One region of the Janthinobacterium sp. MP5059B genome, then DNA from elsewhere that is predicted to be linked to it. Evidence: riboswitches for the same ligand, from Rfam matches in the RefSeq annotation. Region 1 holds a riboswitch; the other holds the start of a gene.
The links. Region 1 has a riboswitch for thiamine pyrophosphate ahead of JAB1_RS25165 (TonB-dependent siderophore receptor). Riboswitches for the same ligand answer to the same signal wherever they lie in the genome.

Region 1 (11,442 bases):
CGCCGAGCGCGATGGTCCTCAAGTGATGGAGCGTTGCGTGCGCGTGGCCATCCTGGGCGCGGAATCGTCGGGCAAGTCGACCCTGGCAGCCGCCCTGGCCGAACGCTACGGCACCGTCTGGGTGCCGGAATACTTGCGCGAATTTGTCGAGAAGCAGGGCAGGGTGCCCATCGCGGCCGACCAGTTTGGCATTGCGCGAACGCAAGTCGAACGCGAAGCGGCCGCCACCGCGCAGGCGCGCCACTTCCTGTTTTGCGATACGACGCCGTTGATGACGGTGGTCTACAGCCGCCATTATTTCAATGGCGCCGATGCGCCGCTGGCGGCGCTGGCCGATGCCACGCAGTACGATCTGACGTTGGTGACTGCGCCCGACAGCCCGTGGGTAGCCGACGGCTTGCAGCGCGAGTCGGAAGCCGTGCGCCAGCTGATCTACCGCTATCTGCTCGACGAGCTCGATGCGCGCGGCATCGCCTACCACGTGCTGCACGACAGCCTGGAGGCGCGCCTGGAACAGGCGGCGCCCTTGCTGCAGCAGGCGCTCGATGCGGCGCCTGCCTCTACGTCAACTTAATTAAAAGTCGAATTGCGCCGACACCTTCAAGGTGCGGCTTGCACCCGGGAACAGGTAGCCGCCTGCTTCCGGAGTCACATCGCGCCAGTAGAACTTGTCCGTCACGTTGTTGACGGTGGCGCGCAGCACGGCTGGCGTGCCGGCCAGGCGCGTGGCCCAGGCGGCGCCCAGGTTGAACACGCTGTACGAAGGCACGAAGGTGGTGTTGTTGTTTTCAAACGCCTTTTTGCCCGCATATTCCCAGCTGCCATTCACGCTCAAGCCCGCCACCTGCTGCACGGCGTAGTCCGCGTGCACGGCCGCCTTGAAGGCCGGCACGTTGGGCACGCGCTTGCCATCGTAGTCCGCACTGCCCGTGCCTGATTGCTGGCTGTTCAGGGCCGTGATGGACGCGCCCAGGTTCAGGTTGGCCGATGCCTTGCCCTGGGCAGACAATTCCAGGCCACGGTGCTGGGCCTGGCCCGCGCGCACGAAGTTGTAGGTGCTCATGCTGCTGTCGAGGTACTGGTTGAATTCCAGGCCCTTGCGGATCTGGAACAGGGTGGCGGCCACCATGAAGTCCTGCGTCAGGTCCGCCTTCACGCCCAATTCGACCTGCTTCGAGCGGCTCGGCGTCAGTTCCACATTGGCGTTTTCCGCGTAGCGGTCGGCCGTGCCGCCGTGCTCCATGCCCTGCGAATACGATGCATACACGGCGATATTGTCTTGCGGGTTGTACACCAGCGCCACGTTCGGCAACAGGAAGTCGTGCTTGGCGCGGATTTCCGTGTCGGCCTTGAGCACATACTGGTAGCCATCCACATTGATGTGGCGCAGGCCGCCATGCAGCTTCCAGTTGGGCGCCAGGCTGACGATGTCTTGCACGAAGACGGATTTTTCCTTGTCGTTGCGTACCAGGCGCACGGGGCCCGTGACGCCGTCGGATGGCGCGACGATGACGGGGCGATAAATGTTGCTGATGCCCACTTCGTCGTACACGTACTTGCCGGCCCGGTCCTTGCGGTTGAAGTACGACACGCCGGCAGTGAATTCGTGGCGCAGGCTGCCGGTGGCGAACTTGCCCTGGATCATGGCTTGCGCGCTCAGCGGCTTTTTCGTTTCGCCCAGGCTGCGGAAGTCCCATACGGAGAAATCGCCATTGCTGCAAAAGACGGGCGCCCAGCTTTCCGGGCTGCAGCCATACGGATACGCCGTGTAGTCGTCGCGCTTGAACGAGTGCTGGTTGGCGGACAGGGTGGCGTGCCAGTCATCATTGAAGGCGTACTGGAAGCGCAGGCCGAGGTTGCTGGTGACGGTTTCCACCGGATGCGTCCACGGCTGCTTGTTGAGCATGGTGTCGGCGCTGACGTTGGCCGGCAGGCTGCCGTTGCTCAGCAGCTGGAAGCCGGGCGCCGTGACCTGCGCCTTGTCCTGGTAGTCGGCGTCGAGCTGCAGCAGCGCTTGCGGGGAAATCTGCCAGTCGAAGGCGCCGGAAATGAACCGACGGTTGCCGTCCGCGCCCTTGATGTAGGAACGCAGGCGCTCGGCCGCCACGTTGACGCGGTAACCGAAGCGCGTGTCTTCCAGGCGTCCGCCCAGATCGACGGCGCCATACACGGTGCCCCGTTCGCGCGCTTCCACGGTGACGCTGCGCAGCGGTGCGGCGGTGGGACGCTTGACGATGAAGTCGATCACGCCGCCAGGCGCGGCCACGCCTGCCTGCAAGCCGGCCAGGCCTTTTAAGACTTCGATGCGTTCCTTGTTTTCCAGCGGAATTTGCGTGTCGCCAGGGATGGCCACGCCATCCTTGCGGTAGCTGGAGTTCGTGTCGAGCTTGAAGCCGCGGATGGTGAACTGTTCCGCGTAGCCGACGGCGTTGTACGACTCGTTGATGCTGGCGTCGAGCTTGACGGCATCGCTGAGATTGCGGATCTGCAAGTCCTGCATGTCTTTTTGCGAAATGACGGTGACGGACGCCGGTGTCTGCAGCAGCGGCGCGTCGGCAAAGCCGCCCACGGAGGCGCGCTTGGCGGCCGGCGCCTTGCTGGCCGTGACGACGACTTCGGCCATGTTTTGGGCCTGCGGGTCAGCGGCTTCGGCGGTGTCGTTCGCAGCAAAGGCAGGCGCGGCAAACGCGTGCAGGATCGCCAGGGTCAGTACAGGACGGGAAAAATGCGCAGATAAATTCGGTGTGGACATAGATTGCTCGTGGTTCAAGCCGTCTCTGTAAAGAGCACGGCAGGCTGCTTGTTCGGCTGGCGCCAACGCAGGAGCAATCAAAGGAGGGAGGTACTTTGCGCTTTCCTTCGCTGGCATTATCCAGATCAGGTACGAAGGGTATCTCTCACCCGGATAACGACTCCAGGACCCCTAGCGAAATGACAGCTTAGCATGAACCACGGCCAGCTGTCCCCCTGGCTGACCGTTTTACAACAGTGTGGCTGGAATTTGCAAACTGCGCTACAGACTCAGTTCCAGCACCTTGCGGCTGACGGCGGGCGTCACTTCGCGCTGCTCGCCCAGCGCCGTCATGCCGTGCGCTTCCAGGGCGGACACGACGGCATCCACGCTGGCGTGGTTCAGGCCGTAGTCGGCCAGGCGCGTCTTGACGCCCATGTGGCGGAAGAAGAATTCCGTGCGCGCGATGGCGGCCTCGATGCGGCCATCCTCGTCGCCGCCGTCGAGTCCCCACACGCGGGCCGCGTATTGCAGCAGCTTGGCGCGCTTGGCCTGCTTGCGCACGCGCAGCATGCTGGGCAGGATGATGGCCAGGGTTTGCGCATGGTCGAGCTCGTACAAGGCCGTCAATTCGTGGCCGATGGCGTGCGTGGACCAGTCCTGCGGCACGCCCACGCCGATCAGGCCGTTCAAGGCCAGTGTGGCGCTCCACATCACGTTGGCGCGCACGTCGTAGTCGTCCGGGTGCGACAGGGCTTTCGGGCCTTCCTCGATCAGGGTCAATAAAATGCCTTCGGCGAAGCGGTCTTGCACGGACGCGTTCACGGGGTAGGTCAAATACTGTTCCATGACATGCGCAAACGCATCGACGACGCCATTGCCCACCTGGCGCAGCGGCAAGGTGAACGTTTTCGACGGGTCCAGCACGGAGAATTTCGGATACACCTTGCGGCTCATGAACGAGCGCTTTTCCTGCGTGGCCTTGCGCGTGATCACGGCCGAGCCATTCATTTCGGAACCCGTGGCCGGTAACGTCAATACCGTGCCGAAGGGCAGGGCGGCCTCGACGATCTTGCCGCCTTTGGCCAGGATGTCCCACGCCTCGCCTTCATGCAGGGCGGCCGCGGCGATGAATTTGGTGCCATCGACCACGGAACCGCCGCCGACGGCCAGCAGGAAATCGATGCGCTCGCTTTTCACCATGGCCACGGCCTGCATCAGGGTTTCATAGCTGGGATTGGGTTCGATGCCGGCAAATTCCAGCAAGGTATGGCCGGCCAGCGCCGCCTTGACTTCATCGTAGACGCCGTTCTGCTTGATGCTGCCGCCGCCATACGTCATGAGCACTCTGGCATGCGGCGGGATCAGCGCCGTGATGGCGGCGATCTGGCCCTGGCCGAAGAGGATTTGCGTCGGATTGTAAAAGTCGAAATTGAACATGGGGCTCCTGCCGCTGGGGTTTAGGCTGTTGCTGAGCCATGATTATGGCCGAACGGGTGGAAACGTGTCGTGGACGCTTGAGCTTTTCGCCCGCGCGGTGGAGAATGCAGCCGATGTCACCACCACGCGAAAAGGAATGCGCATGACCAACGTCCCACTGGAAGAATCCGGCTTGCCGGCCACCGCGCTCGACATGCACCGCGCCATCGGCGCCACCATCGCCGCGCTGCAGGCACTGGACTTGAACAGCCAGCGTTTCGAGGCGTGCACGGACCCGGAACTGCGCCGCGTGCTCGCGCATGCGGGCGACACCAGCCGCAAGGAAGCGGCCATGCTGCTCGAATGGATGCGCCGTCGCGATGCGCGCCTGGACGCGGCCATGAAGGAAGCGCTGTTCAAGGCGGGGCCGATTGTTGCCCAGTATCACTATGACGAGAAAATATTGTAACTATTGGTTTGTTGCTGTGGCGTACCATGCGCCACTTTCGCATCGTTTCGCGTAGACTGTGCCCCGGACACGATTTTGGGGGAGTTTGCAACGATGAGATCATTACCATACCGAGAAGGCAGCTGGTTTGCCGTGCCCTTGCCGGGCGGCGGCTATGCCGTCGGCGTGGTGGCGCGCAGGGCGCCTGCCGGGCGCATCATGCTGGCGTATATGTTCGGGCCGAAGCGCGACAGCTTGCCGACGCTCAATGAGCTGGAAGGCTTGCGGCCGGAACAGGCCGTACGTCGCCTGCGCACGGGCGACATGGCCCTGCTCAACGAGCGCTGGCCCCTGCTGGGTGACAGCCTCCACTGGGAGCGCGACGCCTGGCCCATGCCGGCCTTTATCCGCCGCAATGAATCCTTGCAGCGCGCCTGGCGCGCCAGCTATGCGGACGCCGACCCTGCCAAGCTGAACCGCGAGGAATCGATCCCCTTCGATACGCCGGGCATGGAGAGCGATTCCCTGTACGGCTACGGGGCGACGGAATTGCTGATGAATAAATTGCTGGCGCAGGAGCAGGCGTCCGCTTGACCGTTGTCGGGCGGCGGAAACGCCGGAGCCGGTAGCGTAGGTCGGATTAGCGCCTGGCGCGTAATCCGACAGGAACAGCCAACAATGTTGTCGGATTACGCGAGGCAAGGCCTCGCTGATCCGACCTACGCCGCTGGCAAGCTGATCTGAAACGCGAGGCCGCCGCCTTCGCGGTTGCGCACTTGCAATTCGGCGCCATGGCGCAGCAGCACGCGGTCGACGATGGCCAGGCCCAGGCCGGCGCCGTTTGCCTGCCCGCGCGCCGTATCGAGGCGGGTGAACGGCTTCATCAGTTGCTCGATCTTTTCTGCCGGCACGCCCGTGCCGTGGTCTTGCACTTCGATGATGACCTTTTTCGCGCCGTGGCTGGTGCGCACCTGGCAGGCGATGTCGATTTCCGTCACGTCGCTGCCCGGCGTCTTGCCATAGCGGCGCGCATTCTCGATCAGGTTGTTCAGCACGCGGCGCAGGTCAGTGGGGTTGCCCATCGCATGCGCGCCGTCGGCGATGCTGGCGTTGATCTTCACATCCGGCAGGCGCATGGCTTCGCGCGTCATGTCGCTGAGCAGGCCGCTCAGGTCGACATTCGTAAAGCTCGACGCTTCCGTCGGCTTGGCGTAGTCGAGGAACTGGCCGATGATGGCGTCCATCTGCCCGATATCGGACTGGATGCCTTCGCGCGCCTCGTCCGACAGGTTCGCCATTTCCACTTCCAGCTGCATGCGCGCCAGCGGCGTGCGCAAATCGTGCGAAATGCCGGCCAAAATCACGGCGCGGTCCGATTCCACCTGTTTCAGGTCATCGACCATCTGGTTGAAGCTGCGGTTCGCCTCGATGATTTCGATCGGACCCTTTTCCGGCAGCGGCGCCGGCTGCTTGCCCTTGGCGATGTCGCGCGCGGCCGCCGTCAAACGCGACAGCGGCAGATTGATCAGGCTGGAAATGATGGCTGCGCCCAGCAGGGACAGCAGCGACACCAGGCTGGCCCAGCCCAGCCACTGGAAGCCCGTCAGGCCGCGCAGGCGCTCCCGGTCCAGCATCAGCCAGTACTCGTCGTCGTCGATCTTGAAGCTGACCCAGAAGCCGGCCACGCCGTTGACGCGCGCGGAAAAGCGCGTGTCCTTGCCCAGCTTGGCCTTCACCAGCGCCTCGATGTCGGGCATCAGGTAATTGTCGGGCGGCGGCTCGATGCGGTCGTCCTCTTCCAGCGAGAAGATGCGGATGCCTTCATTGCTGACGAGGTCGAACAGCAGCTCGCGCCGCAGCTCGGGAGCCGAGTGCGTCAGTGCCGCATGCGTGATGGTAACGACGGAAATGATCTGGGCGGAAATCTGCTGCGCCTGCGGCTCGCGCTGGATGAAGGAAATCATGCTGAACCAGGCGATCATGCTGACCGTGGTCAAGGTGCCGAGCAGCAAAAAGGTGCGCCAGAACAAGCCGCTTTTCAGCCGCGCCAGGCTGATATCGGGAAAAAGCTTCATCATGCCTCGCCTGCGATCAGCGCGGCTGTCCGTCCGGGATGAAGACGTAACCTAAGCCCCACACGGTCTGGATGAACAGCGGGCTCGACGGATCAGGTTCGATGAGTTTGCGCAGGCGCGAGATTTGCACGTCCAGGCTGCGGTCGAACACTTCGTATTCGCGGCCGCGCGCCAGTTCCATGAGTTTCTCGCGCGACAGCGGCTGGCGCGCATGGCGGGCAAACACTTTCAGCACCGAAAATTCACCGGTCGTCAGCGGCACTGTTTCGCCATTCTTTTTCAGGGTACGCGTGCCCAGGTCCAGCACGAAGTCGCCGAATTCGAAGGTTTGCGGCGTTTCCGACGGTGCGCCCGGGATTTCATCGGGACCCTTGCGGCGCAGCACGGCGCCGATGCGGGCCACCAGTTCACGCGGATTGAATGGTTTCGGCAGATAATCGTCGGCACCCATTTCCAGGCCCACGATGCGGTCCACGTCCTCGCCCTTGGCCGTCAGCATGATGATCGGCGTCTGGTCGCCCGCGCCGCGCAGGCGGCGGCAGATCGACAGGCCGTCTTCGCCCGGAAGCATCAGGTCGAGTACCAGCAGGTCGTAGCGTTCGCGCAGCCACAGTTTGTTCATGGCCGTCGCGCTCTCTGCCGTGAAGACATTGAAGCCCTGTTCGGTCAGGTAGCGCCGCAGCAGGTCGCGCAGGCGCACATCGTCATCGACTACCATGATTTTTGCCTGGTGGCCGTGGATCGATTGCGTTGTTGTATTGCTGCCGGAAGTGGAGGTTGTGGTCATTTAGGGTGTCGTGTTATCTTATATTAGTTGCTATAGTAACGCCTCGCGCGGCGTCGGCAAGGGGCTGTGGCGACCCATTACAAAGTGTTACAAACTTTACCCAATTACTCTTACTGCACCGTGTAAAGCATCATACACTGGGGCCACAGTGGAAATCAGCTTTAGTTTATACGGCATCGCGGAAGAGGAACTCAATGAATATCTTTACTAAAAAAATTCACGCCGCTCCCAGCGCAGCTATTGCTGCACGTACGACCGTGCTGTCCGCATTTGCCGTTTGTTCCGTGTTTGCCGCCAGTCTGGCGGCAGCGCAAAACCAGCCGCCGCCACGCCGTGACGACCAGCAGCAAATGCAGGCCCAGCGGTATGAACAGGTACAGCGCAGCAACAGCAATGATACGCGACTGCGCGAACAGCGTGACGCACGCAGTTTCGACACGCGCGCAGAAGAGCAGCGCCGCGCCAACGAAGGCGCCGACGCCTCGCGCCGCACGGGCCGCATGACGCCCGACGAACGGCGCGACCTGCGCCGCCAGATCAACGAAGTGGGGCAGGACATTTACTCGAATCCCCCGCGCCGCTAGGCAGCCATCCCCCTCCGACAGGGCCATCTCGCAAGACATGGCCCTGTTTGCATCTGGCCGCATGCATTGTTGCTCAGTCAGGCACACGGCCCCGCCCCGTGATATTGTTCTAGTGCACGGAGGCAATTCTTTGAAATGGCTGCTGGGGGAGGCAAGGCGTGAGCGACGACGACACACCCGTTCCGGATGCGGTCCCCGCAGGCGGCTTGCCGCACGGCCTGGTCCAGCGCGACGAGGGCGTGTTCCTTGACCTGTCGCTGGCGCCGGCGCAGCTGCGCACCGCCGTCGAGCAGCTGTTCCAGTCGGGCCAGCTGCTGGCCGGCCTCGATTACGGTTTGTTCCTGCTGACCCTGTTTCATGCCCCTACTCCCCGCGCCGCGCCCAAGGGCGATGCCCTGCTGCGCATCGCCGTGCGCGTGGCGCCATTCCCGCCCGCGCGCCGTGCGCTGTACAAACAAATCAAGATCCGTGGCGACAGCGCCGAATTTTACTTTGAAGCCTTGCCTGCGGACGCGGACGGCCAGGTGCCGGCGCGCCGCGAATTCGACGAGCTGGTGGCCGACCTGTGGTGCAAGGGCGTGCACTACGGCATCGATAGCGCGGCCGTGCGCGCCATTCTCGCCAGCGGCAAGGCCGAGCGCATCACGGTGGCGAGGGTGCTGCCACCACAGCCGGGGCGCGACGCCCAGCTGGTCGAAGTGTCGCAAGGCATCCACCGCGACGATGCGCCGCGCGAACGCTCCGATGGCCGCCTGGATTTGCTCAGCTTCAAGAACCGCTTTCCGCAAGTAAAAAAACACGCGCGCCTGCTGCGTCTGCTGCCGGGGACTCCCGGCTTGCCCGGCTACGACCTGGCCGGCAAGGCGCTGCCGCCGCCCGCGCCGCTGGAACTGGACCTGGCCACCGTGGCGGGGCCAGGCACGGCGGTCGAGCATTTCAGCGATGGGGATTTCGTCGTGGCCACGCAAGATGGCTATGTGAATGTCGATGAGCAAGGCAAGATGTCCATCGAAAACAAGATCGTCAGCCGCGAAGGCGTCAGCAGCCGTACGACGGGCAATTTGAAGCTGAGCGCCGCCTACGAGGAGTACGGCGAAGTGCAGGAGCAGCGCCAGCTCGACGGCAGCGACATCACCATCCATGGCGACGTCTACGGCCACTTGCACTCGCATGGCGGATTAATATGGCTACAGCGCAACCTGGTGGGCGGCACGGCCTTCAACGAGCATGGCGACGTGCGCGTCGAGGGCGTCGCTTCCGGCTCCGTGCTGCAGGCGCTGAGCGGCGAAGTGCATGTGAAGCGCGCGGAAAGCTGTGTCATCGCCGGCACGCGCGTGGTGATCGACAGCGCCAGCAATTGCGAGATCATCGCCGACGAGGTCGTCATCGAACTGGCCGAAGGCTGCGCCGTGGCGGCGCGCACCATCCGCATCGGCAGCGCCGGTCCCCGCAAGCAGGTGGAGATGCTGCTGTTCCCGCTGGTGCCCGATTTGAGTGCGCTGGAACAAAAGATCGCCGAGAGCCTGGCGAAGGCGGCGCAATTCCTGCAGGTGCAGCACAAGCGCCAGCAGGAAATCGATGCCATCGCGCAATTGCCCGAGGTACGCAATTACCTGACCCTGGCGGGCCAGCTGCGGCGTGGCGAATTGCAACTGCAATCAACGCAGCAGATACAGTACGACAAGCTGGCCGCGCGCATCGCTCCCGTCCTGAAAGAGGTGGCGCGGCTGCGCGTGGAGGTAAAACAGTCGGAAATCCTGCACGCGCAGATGCTGGCGCTGGTGGAACAATTGCGTCAGGAGCGGCAGGCAACGGCGGGCCAGTCGCGCTGCACCCTGAGCCTGATTGATGGCGAGACGACGGTGCGCGCCCTCGTCGTGCCGCCCGGACCGGCCAAGGTCTACGACCGGCCGCCGAAGGAAATCAAGGCCTTGCTGCGCAGCGCCACGCCGGCCACGCAGCCCGTGTTTGCGGACAGCACGGGCAGCCTGGACTGGACCTACCAGCCGCCACTCTGATCAGTCGATAACCTTGCCGCGAGATTGTTTGAGGACGCTGTGCGTGCTCTTGCTGTCGAGACGGCGCCGCTGCGAGCTGCGCGTGGGCTTGGTGGCGCGGCGCACGGCGGGCAGGAAGGTCACGCTGTCGATGATTTCCTGCAAGCGCCGCAAGGCTTCTTCCTTGTTCTGTTCCTGGCTGCGCGACTGCTGCGCCTTGAGCACCAGCACGCCATCCTTGCTGATGCGGCTGTCGCGCAGGGCCAGCAGCCGTTCCTTGTACGCTTCCGGCAGCGACGAGGCGGCGATGGGGAAGCGCAAATGGATGGCGCTGGACACCTTGTTGACGTTCTGCCCGCCCGGGCCTTGGGCGCGGATGGCGGAAAATTCAACTTCAGCGGGGTTGACGAGGTGTTGCATGGCCTGCCTGTTGGGGAATGATGGGGGTATTGTAAGGGAAGATGGCTGCGCCGGCGCAAGGCCGGGCGCTGAGGCCAGGCTGCCTTCCGGGAAAGTTGATGTTTCTCAACGCCGCCTGCGGCGATGCTGGTTAGCATGGGGCCAACGTTGCGCCACTGCGCATCCTGGCAGCGCCTACCGGATGAAAGGAACACCATGCAGCCCACGACCACGCCTGGCGCCGCAACGACCCAATACCTGACGCAGTACTTGAGTTTCCGGCTGGGCGGCCTGGAATACGGCCTCGATTATCGTTGCGTGCGGGAACTGCGTCCTCTGAAGGAACTCGACCGTTTTTCCTCGGAAGGGGAAGTGCTGCACAGCGTGGCCGTTTCGCGCGGCGTAATCATCCCCATCGTCGACATGCGCGCCGCGTTCGGCAGCGCCCACGGCGCGCCCGACCCGGCCACCGACGTGATCATTTTGCAGCTGAGCAATGGCGTGATGGGCATGGTGGTCGATGGCGTCACCGATATCGTCAGCCTGGCCGCCAGCGACATCGCCGCCGTGCCCGGCCTGGGCGAGGCGGAAGCCGATTACCTGCTGGGCCTGGGCACGGTGGCGGGACGCCGATTGATCCTCGTCGACATCGACCGCCTGATGGCGATCCGCAGCCCCAGTCCCATGCAGGCAGCCTAAAAAAAAGACGACCCGGGAGTCGTCTTTGTGTTTTGCGTTAGCCCAGTTTCTCTAACTGATCCTGCAAGTCCAGCCATTCCGCTTCCAGCTGCGCCAGGTCCTTGGTGAAGAAGGTCTGGTCGGCCAGCAATTGCTTGAGCTTGGCCTTGTTGGCCGCGTCGTAGATGGTCGGCTCGCCCAGCTTGGCGTCGGTTTCCGCCTTTTGCGCATTGCGCTTGGCGATCTGCTCTTCCTGGCGCTTGATCTTGTTTTCGATCGGTTTGCGCAGGGCGGCCGTTTTTTGGCGCTCTTCCGCTTCCTTGC
Region 2 (11,442 bases), on a different contig from region 1:
AACCACGTGTCGAGCACGTCGTCGTCGCGCTTCAACGGGCCCGTGCTACCGGCCGCCTGCGCCTTGGCGATGGCTTCCGCTTCCGTCTTGGCAACGAAGATATTGCCGGCATCGTCGTACCACGCCGGGATTTGATGGCCCCACCACAGCTGGCGCGAGATGCACCAGTCCTGGATGTTGTTGAGCCACTGGTTGTAGGTGGTGCTCCAGTTTTCCGGCACGAACTTGATTTCGCCGCTGGCGACCTTGTCCAGCGCCGTTTCCGCGATCGATTTGCCTGGGAAGAAGGTGCCTTCCGGGGCCGGTTTGCTCATGGCAACGAACCACTGGTCCGTCAGCATCGGCTCGATGACGACGCCCGTGCGGTCGCCGCGCGGCACCATCAGCTTGTGCGGCTTGACTTGTTCCAGCAAGCCTTGCGCGTCGAGGTCGGCGACGATCTGCTTGCGCGCGGCGAAGCGGTCCATGCCGCGGTAGGCTGCCGGCGCGTCGTCGGTGATCTTCGCGTCCAGGGTCAGGATGACGATCTGCGCCAGCTTGTGGCGCTGGCCCACGGCGTAATCGTTCATGTCGTGCGCCGGGGTGATCTTCACGCAGCCGGTGCCGAATTCCTTGTCGACATATTCGTCGGCGATGATGGGGATTTCGCGGTCCGTCAGCGGCAGTTTCAGCATCTTGCCCACCAGCGCCGTGTAGCGCTCGTCCGTCGGATCGACGGCCACGGCCACGTCGCCCAGCATGGTTTCAGGACGGGTCGTGGCCACCGTCAGGAAACCGCTGCCGTCGGCCAGCGGGTACTTGATGTACCACATGGAGCCATCTTCTTCCTCGGACACCACTTCCAGGTCGGACACAGCCGTGCCCAGCACGGGGTCCCAGTTGACGAGGCGCTTGCCGCGGTAGATCAGGCCTTGCTCGAACAGGCGCACGAAGACGTCGGTGACGACTTTCGAGCGCGGTTCGTCCATCGTGAAGTATTCGCGCTGCCAGTCGGCCGAGGCGCCCAGGCGGCGCATCTGGCCGGTGATGATGGAACCGGATTTTTCTTTCCATTCCCACACTTTTTCCACGAATTTCTCGCGGCCCAGGTCATGGCGCGAAATCTTTTGCGCGTCCAGCTGGCGTTGCACGACGATTTGCGTGGCGATGCCCGCGTGGTCGGTGCCGGGTATCCAGGCCGTGTTGTGGCCCAGCATGCGGTGGTAGCGGGTCAGGCCATCCATGATGGTCTGGTTGAACGCATGGCCCATGTGCAGGGTGCCGGTGACGTTCGGCGGCGGCAACTGGATGCTGAAGGAAGGTTTTCCCGCATCGAGGGTGGCGGTGAAGTAACCGCGCTGCTCCCACTCGGTGCGCCAGAATTGTTCAATGTCGGCGGGCTCGAAAGACTTGGCTAATTCCATGATTTGGCGTGTGATTGGCAAAAGGAACCATTATAGATGACGCGGCATCGCCTGCAGCGTGGCAAGCCGCCTTTTTCAGTGTTTTGGCGGCTTTGCGGGCCGTTGACGGGCAACAGAACGGGGATAAAAGCGCTGCCGATGTTATAATGCCGGCCTTGGCGCCTCCTGCCCTATCTTTGCGGACGGCGCCAGCGGGCGCAGTTGTATCAAAGTTTCACTCCAACTCTCGTCCGCGTCACCCGGCCAGCGCATCTGCGATGCCAGCCACTTTCAGAGCGTCCCCTTCGGGCTGGGCGCCTGAGCCACGCGCACCGCCAGCGGTGCACCATTCACGGCGGAATCAAGGCGGCTCGTCATTGCACGCCGCTGCCGCCACAGCTTAGCCAGGAATGTTGTTATCTGGCCCGTCGTCTTTCGATACGGCATGTTCCACAGCGCCTGGCCGCTGTGGCTATGCCATGGCCGCGCGCTTTCCCGGTTTTGCCTGCATAAGGAAACCAGCATGAAAAAACTCTCGATCAGTGTCGGCCTCGTTTCGACCATCGCCACCCTGGGCGCCTTGCCTGCCGCCCATGCCCAGTCCTCCGTCAACGTGTATGGCTTGATGGATGCGGGCCTGGTGCAGGAAGGCGGCGTCAGCAAGCTCACCAGCGGCGTGTCGGCCGGCTCGCGTCTGGGCTTGCGCGGCACGGAATCCCTGGGTAACGGCTTGCAAGCCGTGTTCACGCTGGAAGCGGGCGTCCTGAGCGACACGGGCCGCTCGGACCAGGCAGGCCAGTTGTTTGGCCGCCAGGCGTTTGTCGGCCTCGACAGTCCGCTGGGCATGCTGACCGTGGGCCGCCAGTACAACCTGCAAAGCCAGGCGCTGACCGACGTGGCCGATCCGTTCGAGGGCGGCATGGCGGGCGCGTCGACCAACCTGGCCGGCTATTCGGCCACGCGCATCGACAATACCGTGCGCTATACCTCGCCCGAGCTGCGCGGCGTCACGGCCACGGTCATGGTCGGCTTTGGCGAACACACGGGGATTGCGGCGGACCAGCGTTCGCTGGGCCTGGCCCTCGGCTATGTCAACGGTCCATTGACCTTGCGCCTGGCGCGCCAGAGCCGTGCCGGCGAGCCGGGCAAGGCCGACGTGAACAACACGATATTGGCAGGTAACTACAACTTCGGCGTGGCCACGGCATTTGCCGGCTATGGCCGCAATACGGGCGATGGCAGCAGCATGTTCTTTGCCGAGAATCCATACGGTGCGGCGCAGGCGCCGGCCCAGTCCACCGACAGCCGCGACGCCATCGTCGGCGTGTCCGTGCCGCTCGGCGCGACTACCCTGCTGGCCTCGTATGTGCGCAAGGATGACCGCGATGCTGCCAACCGCGATGCGCAGCAGCTGGCCATCGGCGCCATGTATGCCTTGTCCAAGCGCAGCAAGGTGTATGTTGCCTACGCGCACATCCGTAACCGCAACGATGCGGCCTACATGGTGGGCAATGCCACCGAAGTGGGCAGCGGCAACCGCGCCTTCAACGTCGGCCTGCGCCACGCGTTTTAAACCGTCACGCTAGGCGGGCAGCATGCTGCCTTCGTGCAGCAGCGCTTCGAAGGCGGGGGCGGCCAGGGGGCGGCTGAACAAATAGCCCTGCATCTGGTCGCAGCCTTGCTGGCGCAGGAAGGCCAGCTGCTGTTCCGTTTCCACACCTTCGGCGATGACTTTCAGGCGCAAGCTGTGCGCCAGCGAAATGATGGCGCGCACGATGGCGGCGTCGTCGTCGCTGTGCGTGATGTCGCTGACGAAGGTTTTGTCGATTTTCAGCACGTCGATAGGGAAGTGGCGTAGGTAGGCCAGGCTGGAATAGCCGGTGCCGAAGTCGTCGATGGACAATTGCACGCCCAGCGCCTTCAGGTTGGCCATGATGGCCGTGGCTTGCTCCACGTTATGCATGACCATGCTTTCCGTCAATTCCAGTTCCAGATGGGCCGCATCGAGGCCTGTCTCGGCCAGTGCCTGCGCCACCGCGTGCAGCAGATTCCTTTGCTTGAATTGTCGCGCCGACAGATTGACGGCCAGGCGTAGCGGGCCATGGCCGGCCAGTTGCCAGGCACGCGTCTGGGCGCACGCCGTGCGCAGCACCCAGTCGCCAATGGGGGTGATCAAGCCCATTTCCTCGGCCAGGCCGATGAAGCTGGCAGGTGGAATACGCCCCAGTTGCGGATGTTGCCAGCGCAGCAGCGCTTCCATGCCCACCACGGCGCCGCTGGCCAGGTCCAGCTGGGGCTGGTATTCAAGGTGGAATTGCCCGCGTTCCAGGGCGTGGCGCAACTCGCTCTCCAGCCCCAGGCGCTCCAGGGTGCCCGTATTCATGCCCGAGGCATAGAATTGCCAGTGGCCCCGTCCCTGTTCCTTGGCGCGGTACATGGCGATGTCGGCGTGCTTGATCAGGGTGTCGGCATCGTCGCCATCGTCGGGATACACGGCCACGCCCATGCAGCAGCTGAGAAAAAATTCATATTCGCCCAGTTGCAGCGGCTGCGCCACGGCGTCCTGGATGCGCTGCAGAATGGCCGCGCCCGGCTCGCCATTGCCATGCTGGGGCAGCAGCACGAATTCGTCGCCGCCCAGGCGTGCCACCGTGTCGACTTCGCGCGTGGCGTCGCGCAGGCGTTCGGCCACGCTTTTCAGCACCAGGTCGCCTGCATCATGGCCCAGGGTATCGTTGACGAATTTAAAGCGGTCGAGGTCGATGAAAACCACCCACAGGGGAAGGCCGCTGCGCCGCGTCACGGCCATCGCCTGCTCCAGCCGTTCGCGCAGCAGTGCCCGGTTGGCCAGGCCCGTCAGGATATCGTGCCTGGCCTGAAATTCCATTTCCTGTTCGAAACGCATGACGGTGCTGATGTCGTATTGCGCCACGACAAAGTGACTGAGCGCGCCATCGCCATCGTCGCGCACGGGCGCGACGAACAGCTCGCTCCAGTAGCTGCTGCCATCCTTGCGGAAATTGCGCACGATGGCCTTGCCTTCGCGCTGTTCGCGCAGGGCCGCCGTAATGGCGTGCATGTCTTGCCGCCCCTGCTCGGGACCTTGCAAGTCTTCCAGGCGCTGGCCGATGACTTCGCCGGCCGTATAGCCGGTGATGCGCTCGAAGGCGGGGTTGACGTATTCGATCAGGTAGCCCGGTGCGTCGGCGCTGCACAGGATGATGGCATTGGCCGACACTTCGATGATGCGTTCGCGCAGCCGCAGCGACTTTTCATTGTGCATGCGCGCGGCGATGTCTTCGGACAGGCGCAAATTGGCAAACTGCAGCGCCGCCGTGCGCTCGCCCGTGATGCGGGCAATCACGGAATTGCGCGACACCAGCTGATACACATACGCGGCCGCCAGCAGGCTCGACAGCACACCACCGAGCAGTACATACAGCGAGCCGCGATGGCTGGCGTCCAGGCCCATGCCTTTGGCCGGCAGCAGGGCGGCGCCCAAGGTGTGCCCGCTGGCGTGGTACTGCAGCAGCAGCCGGGTGCTTTCCGACTCGATCTGGCGTGCCGAGGCGTAGCACAGTGCCGTCAAACACAGCCCGAACGCCAGGGTGAGCAGGGCCGAGGTAGAAACAGAAATGGAGATGCGCTTGAAGAATGATTGCATGGTGGCCCCGTGGCAGCGCCGGTGCCGATCCATGATCAGGCAGGCCGGGCAGTGACTGACTGTAGGGCGGGCGGCGAAATGTCGTCCGTTCGCTACCGAACGGACGGGCATGCCGACAAGAAATATAGTCGGGTCACTGTGCAAGCGCTGTGTTACGCTGCACTACATGGCGCCCCTCGTTCGGACGTCTTTCAACTATCCCCTAGCTGACGACTGGAAAACAGGAAACCTGCCCATGTCGAGTCTGCATGCCCAGCTACACAACCCGAATCAAAACCATTTGCTCGCCGCCGTGCTCGACGCCGATTTCGCGCGCCTGGCCCCCCACCTGGAGCAAGTATCCATGTTGCTCGGTGACGTGATCTACGATTCGGGCGACAAGCTGCAGCATGTGTATTTCCCCACCACGGCCATCGTTTCCATTCACTACCTGCTGGAAAACGGCGGCTCGTCGGAAATTGCCGGCGTCGGCAATGAAGGCGTCGTGGGCGTGTCGCTGTTCATGGGCGGCAATTCGACGCCCAGCCGCGCCGTCGTGCAGACGGGCGGCGTCGGCTACCGGCTGAAGGCGCATTTGCTGATGGAAGAGTTCGACCGCGCCGGTCCCGTCATGCGCTTGCTGCTGCGCTATACGCAAGCGCTGATCACGCAAATGTCGCAAACGGCCGTCTGCAACCGCCACCATACGGTGGAGCAGCAGCTGTGCCGCTGGTTGCTGCTGACCATGGACCGCCTGCCGAACCGCGAGCTGACGATGACGCAGGAGTTGATTGCCAACATGCTGGGCGTACGCCGCGAAGGCGTGACGGAGGCGGCCGGGCGCCTGCAGGCGCGCGGCTTCATCAGTTACCGGCGCGGCCATATCTCCGTGCTGGACCGTGCCGGCCTCGAAGGCCATGTGTGCGAATGCTATGGCGTGGTCAAAAAGGAATTCACGCGCCTGTTGTCGGATGTGCGCCAGCGCCAGGCGCACTGAACACCGCATCTTTTTTTTATCGTTGTTACAGCTCAGGCTACCCCATGCAATCTGTTGAAAATATTCCCCCGCGCGCACCGTCGCGCTGGCCCATGGCGCTGGCGTTTTCATTCAGCGCCATCGTGCTGCTGGCCATCGGCCTGCTGGCCTGGCGCGCGCCGTTCGAGACGGCATGCGTCATCGACGCGCTGGTCTTCTTGCTGCTGATGCTGCTTGTCGCGCTGTATCGGCGCACTTTGGCGGCCAGCCTGCCGCGCCAGCTGCTGAAGGCGGGCGCCTTGCAGGATGCGATTTTCAACAGCGCCAATTTCTCGTGCATCGCCACCGATGCGCAGGGCGTGATCCAGATTTTCAACGTGGGCGCCGAACGCATGCTGGGCTATGAAGCGAGCGACGTGGTGGACAAGCTGACGCCGGCCGGTATTTCCGATGCGCAAGAAATCGTCGCGCGCGCGGCCGCCCTCAGTGCCGAACTCGACAGGGTCATCACGCCCGGCGTGGAAGCGCTCGTGTTCAAGGCCACGCGCGGCATCGAAGACATTTATGAACTGACCTACATCCGCAAGGATGGCAGCCGTTTCCCGGCCATCGTCTCCGTGACGGCCTTGCGCGACGTGCAGAACAAGGTCATCGGTTACTTGCTGATCGGCACGGACAATACGGCACGCAAGCAGGTCGAGGCGGAACAGGCGCTGCTGGACCAGCGCCTGCGCGAACAGCAGGCGTATACGCGCTCGCTGGTCGAGACCAACAATGCGGAGTTGAAGAAGGCGCGCCTGGTGGCGGAAAAGGCCAACCGCGCCAAGTCCGAATTCCTGTCGAGCATGAGCCACGAATTGCGCACGCCCCTGAATGCCGTGCTGGGCTTTGCGCAGCTGATGGCGTCCGACGTGCCGCCACCGAGCCCGCCGCAGCAGCGCTCGATCGAACAAATCCTCAAGGGCGGCTGGTATCTGTTACGCCTGATTAACGAGATCCTCGACCTGGCCATGATCGAATCGGGCAAGGTCACCTTGTCGCAGGAAGCCATGTCCCTGCTCGACGTGCTGCAGGATTGCCAGGCGATGATCGCGCCGCAGGCGGAAAAGCGCGGCATCCGCATGCACTTCCCCCGCTGCGGCCAGGCTTTCTATGTGCATGCGGACCGCACGCGCGTGAAACAGGTGATGGTCAACCTGCTGTCGAACGCCATCAAGTACAACCAGGGTGGCGGCACCGTTACCGTCGATTGCAGCCAGCGCGGCGCCAAGGTGCGGGTCAGCGTGCGCGACAGTGGCGTCGGCCTCGATGCGGGCCAGGTGGCACAGTTGTTCCAGCCCTTCAACCGCCTGGGACAGGAAAACAGCACGGAAGAGGGCACGGGCATCGGTCTCGTCGTCACCAAACAATTGATCGAATTGATGGGCGGCACCATCGGCGTCGACAGCACGGTGGGCGTGGGCACCACGTTCTGGTTCGAGCTCGCTTCGAGCAGCGCGCCGGCATTGGTGCTGGGCGATGGCGACGCGCTGCCGCAGGTGCAGGTGCCGCAGGAAAGCCAGCGCACCTTGCTGTACGTGGAAGACAATCCCGCCAACCTGGCGCTGGTGGAGCAACTGATCGCCCGCCGCAGCGATTTGAAGTTGCTCACAGCCATCGATGCGCACCTGGGCATCGACCTGGCGCGCACGTATCAGCCGGACGTGATCTTGATGGATATCAACCTGCCCGGCATCAGCGGCTTCGGCGCACTGCATATCCTGCACGACGACCCGCTCACCAGCCACATTCCCGTGATGGCCCTGTCGGCCAACGCCGTGCCACGCGACATCGAGAAAGGCCTGGAAGCGGGTTTCTTCCGCTATTTGACCAAGCCGATCAAGGTCGTCGAATTCATGGATGCGCTCGACGTGGCCCTGCACCATGCGGCCGCGCACGGCCTGGCCGACGACACTCACGCAGTACGCTAATTCAGCACTTAATTTTAGGAATACCGCCATGCTTCAAGCCACCGAGATCCTGAACGCCAGCATCCTCATCGTTGATGACCAGGAGGCCAACGTCATGCTGCTGGAACAGGTGCTGCGCAATGCCGGCTATACGCGCATCACCTCCACCATGGATCCGCAAGCCGTGCATGCGCTGCACCAGCAGCACCGTTACGACCTGATCCTGCTCGACTTGCAGATGCCGGAAATGGATGGCTTCGAGGTGATGGAAGGCTTGCGCGACATCGAGGCGGGCAGCTATCTGCCCGTGCTGGTGATCACGGCCCAGCCCGGCCACAAGCTGCGCGCGCTGCAAGCGGGCGCCAAGGATTTCGTCAGCAAGCCCTTCGACCTGGTGGAAGTGAAAACGCGCATCCACAACATGCTGGAAGTGCGCTTGCTGTACCAGAAGCTGGCCGAATACAACAAGTCGCTGGAACAGATGGTGGAAGCGCGCACGGCGGAGCTGCGCGAAAGCGAAGCGCGCTTCCAGCGCTTCACGGAACTGTCGTCCGACTGGTACTGGGAACAGGATGCGCAAGGCAATCTGACGCGCTTTTCCGGTCCCGTGGCCGAAATGCTGGGCATTGGCAGCGAGGAAGAGCCACAGCGCTGGAACGCCACCGAACGCGCGCTGCTCGACGCAAAAATTGCCGCACGCGAACCGTTCCTTGATTTTATCTACAGCCGCGTCAACCTCGACGGCAGCACGCAGTACCTGCAAGTGAGCGGCGAACCGATGTTCGACAATGGCAGCCGCTTCATTGGCTACCGCGGCATCGGCCTCGATGTCACGGAGCGCTTGCGCATCGCCTGATTTATACTTGCTGCCATCCACATCCACAAGGAAAGCATCATGGCTGACAAATCTCCCTCCTATTGGTTCCCCGCCAAGACCTATGGCTGGGGCTGGGGCTTGCCCATCACTTGGCAAGGCTGGCTGGTGTTCCTGGCCGCGCTGGCGCTGTTCGCCTGCGGCGCCTTCCTGTTTCCGCCGCAAACCATGCTGGTCGGCTACATCGTCTATGAAGTGGCCATCGTTGCCGTGCTCATTTTCATCTGCCAGCTGAAGGGCGAACCGACCAGCTGGCGCTGGGGCAAGAAGAAATAAGCGCGATGGCGTCTGTTGCAATGCAGCAGATGCGCAAAGACGACACCTGCAAGAAATCATCTGGCCACGCGGCGTGAACCGCGTATAATTGGCTCGCTGCCGCAAGGCGGCAAACGCTAGGGGTCCTGCCTTTCGCTGTGGAAACACGGTGCAAGCGCGGGTGAGAAATACCCTCCGAACCTGATCTGGATAATGCCAGCGAAGGGAAGCTTTAGGATGAACGCACCCCGCTTTTCCGCGTGCGCGCAGCCGAACCTCCTTAGCTGGCTCCAGGCTTAAAAATAGTCTAGCCAAGGAGCCAAAATGAACGCCAACCCGAAATTCCTCTCCGCCACCGCCACGGTCGACGAAGCCGCCATCGCGCCGCTGCCCAATTCGCGCAAGATCTACGTGCAAGGCAGCCGCCCCGACATCCGCGTGCCCATGCGCGAGATCAGCCAGTCCGACACGGAAGCGTCGTTCGGCGGCGAAAAGAATCCGCCGATCTACGTCTACGATACGTCCGGCCCCTACACGGACCCGGACGTGCAGATCGACATCCGCTCGGGCCTCGATACGCCGCGCCTGCCGTGGATCATGGAACGGGCCGACACGGAAGAATTGCCCGGCCCGACCTCTGACTACGGCATCGCCCGCCTGGCGGACCCGAAGCTGGCCGAGCTGCGTTTCAACTTGCACCGCAAGCCGCGCCGCGCCATTGCCGGCAAGAACGTGACGCAAATGCATTACGCGCGCCAAGGCATCATCACGCCGGAAATGGAATTCGTTGCCATCCGCGAAAACATGCGCCGGCAGGAATATTTGCGCGAGCTGAAAGCTTCCGGCCCCATGGGCGAGCGCCTGGCCGACCTGATGGGCCGCCAGCATCCTGGCCAGTCCTTCGGCGCCAGCATCCCGGCGGAAATCACGCCGGAATTCGTGCGCGAGGAAATCGCCCGTGGCCGCGCCATCATTCCCGCCAACATCAACCACCCGGAAGTGGAACCGATGATTATCGGCCGCAATTTCCTCGTGAAGATCAATGCGAATATCGGCAATTCCGCCGTCACCTCGTCGATTGGCGAGGAAGTGGAAAAGATGACCTGGGCCATCCGCTGGGGCGGCGACAATGTGATGGATCTGTCCACAGGTAAACATATCCACGAGACGCGCGAATGGATCGTGCGCAACAGCCCCGTCCCCATCGGCACCGTGCCCATCTACCAGGCGCTGGAAAAGGTCAATGGCAAGGCCGAAGATCTGACGTGGGAAATTTTCCGCGACACCCTGATCGAGCAGGCCGAGCAGGGCGTCGACTACTTCACCATCCACGCGGGCGTGCTGCTGCGCTATGTGCCGATGACGGCCAAGCGCTTGACGGGCATCGTCTCGCGCGGCGGCTCCATCATGGCGAAATGGTGTCTGGCGCACCACCAGGAATCGTTCCTGTACACGCATTTCGAAGAGATCTGCGAAATCATGAAGGCGTATGACGTGTCGTTCTCGCTGGGCGACGGCTTGCGTCCCGGTTCCATCTACGACGCCAACGACGAGGCGCAGCTGGGCGAATTGAAAACCCTGGGCGAACTGACGCAGGTTGCGTGGAAGCACGACGTGCAAGTGATGATCGAGGGGCCGGGCCATGTACCCATGCAATTGATCAAGGAAAACATGGACTTGCAGCTGGAGCAGTGCGGCGAAGCGCCGTTCTACACCCTGGGACCGTTGACGACGGATATCGCGCCCGGCTACGACCACATCACCTCGGGCATCGGCGCGGCCATGATCGGCTGGTATGGCACGGCCATGCTGTGCTATGTGACGCCGAAGGAACACCTGGGCCTGCCCAACAAGGCGGACGTCAAGGACGGCATCATCACGTACAAGATCGCGGCGCATGCGGCCGACCTGGCCAAGGGCCATCCGGGTGCGCAAATCCGCGACAACGCGCTGTCGAAAGCCCGCTTCGAATTCCGCTGGGACGACCAGTTCAACATCGGCCTGGACCCGGACAAGGCGCGCGAATTCCACGATGAAACCCTGCCCAAGGATTCGGCCAAGGTGGCGCATTTTTGCTCCATGTGCGGCCCCCATTTCTGCTCGATGAAGATCACGCAGGAGGTGCGCGAATACGCGGCCGGCATGGGTATCGCGGAAGACAAGGCGCTCAAGCAGGGCATGGAAATCAAGGCCATCGAATTCATCAAGAACGGCGCCGAGCTGTACCGCAAGGTCTGAAGGAGAGCGTGATGCCTGCATTGATATCCATCACGCTCAACGGGGCACCGCACCAGGTGCCGCCGGGGCAAACCCTCGATCAATTGATCGCCGCGCTGTCGCTGGAAAACCAGGCGCTGGCGCTG

Region 2: it holds a riboswitch for thiamine pyrophosphate, as region 1 does, so the genes downstream of both, thiC (phosphomethylpyrimidine synthase ThiC) here and JAB1_RS25165 (TonB-dependent siderophore receptor) in region 1, are expected to answer to the same signal.

The regions. Positions count from the first base shown of each region.
Region 1 covers NZ_LRHX01000020.1:279,368-290,809, forward strand. The annotation lists gene pnuC (nicotinamide riboside transporter PnuC) at 1-26, shown strand, start outside; gene JAB1_RS25160 (ATP-binding protein) at 26-574, shown strand; gene JAB1_RS25165 (TonB-dependent siderophore receptor) at 575-2,752, opposite strand; TPP riboswitch at 2,838-2,935, opposite strand; gene JAB1_RS25170 (iron-containing alcohol dehydrogenase) at 3,014-4,171, opposite strand; gene JAB1_RS25175 (hypothetical protein) at 4,314-4,619, shown strand; gene JAB1_RS25180 (Imm26 family immunity protein) at 4,713-5,192, shown strand; gene JAB1_RS25185 (sensor histidine kinase) at 5,318-6,676, opposite strand; gene ompR (two-component system response regulator OmpR) at 6,690-7,391, opposite strand; gene JAB1_RS25195 (hypothetical protein) at 7,655-8,044, shown strand; gene JAB1_RS25200 (flagellar assembly protein A) at 8,203-10,062, shown strand; gene arfB (alternative ribosome rescue aminoacyl-tRNA hydrolase ArfB) at 10,063-10,461, opposite strand; gene JAB1_RS25210 (chemotaxis protein CheW) at 10,657-11,139, shown strand; gene JAB1_RS25215 (ATP-binding cassette domain-containing protein) at 11,177-11,442, opposite strand, start outside.
Region 2 covers NZ_LRHX01000002.1:154,062-165,503, reverse strand. The annotation lists gene JAB1_RS01420 (valine--tRNA ligase) at 1-1,403, opposite strand, end outside; gene JAB1_RS01415 (porin) at 1,906-2,955, shown strand; gene JAB1_RS01410 (EAL domain-containing protein) at 2,965-5,046, opposite strand; gene JAB1_RS01405 (Crp/Fnr family transcriptional regulator) at 5,282-6,022, shown strand; gene JAB1_RS01400 (ATP-binding protein) at 6,067-7,971, shown strand; gene JAB1_RS01395 (response regulator) at 8,000-8,806, shown strand; gene JAB1_RS01390 (hypothetical protein) at 8,846-9,100, shown strand; TPP riboswitch at 9,209-9,324, shown strand; gene thiC (phosphomethylpyrimidine synthase ThiC) at 9,404-11,317, shown strand; gene thiS (sulfur carrier protein ThiS) at 11,329-11,442, shown strand, end outside.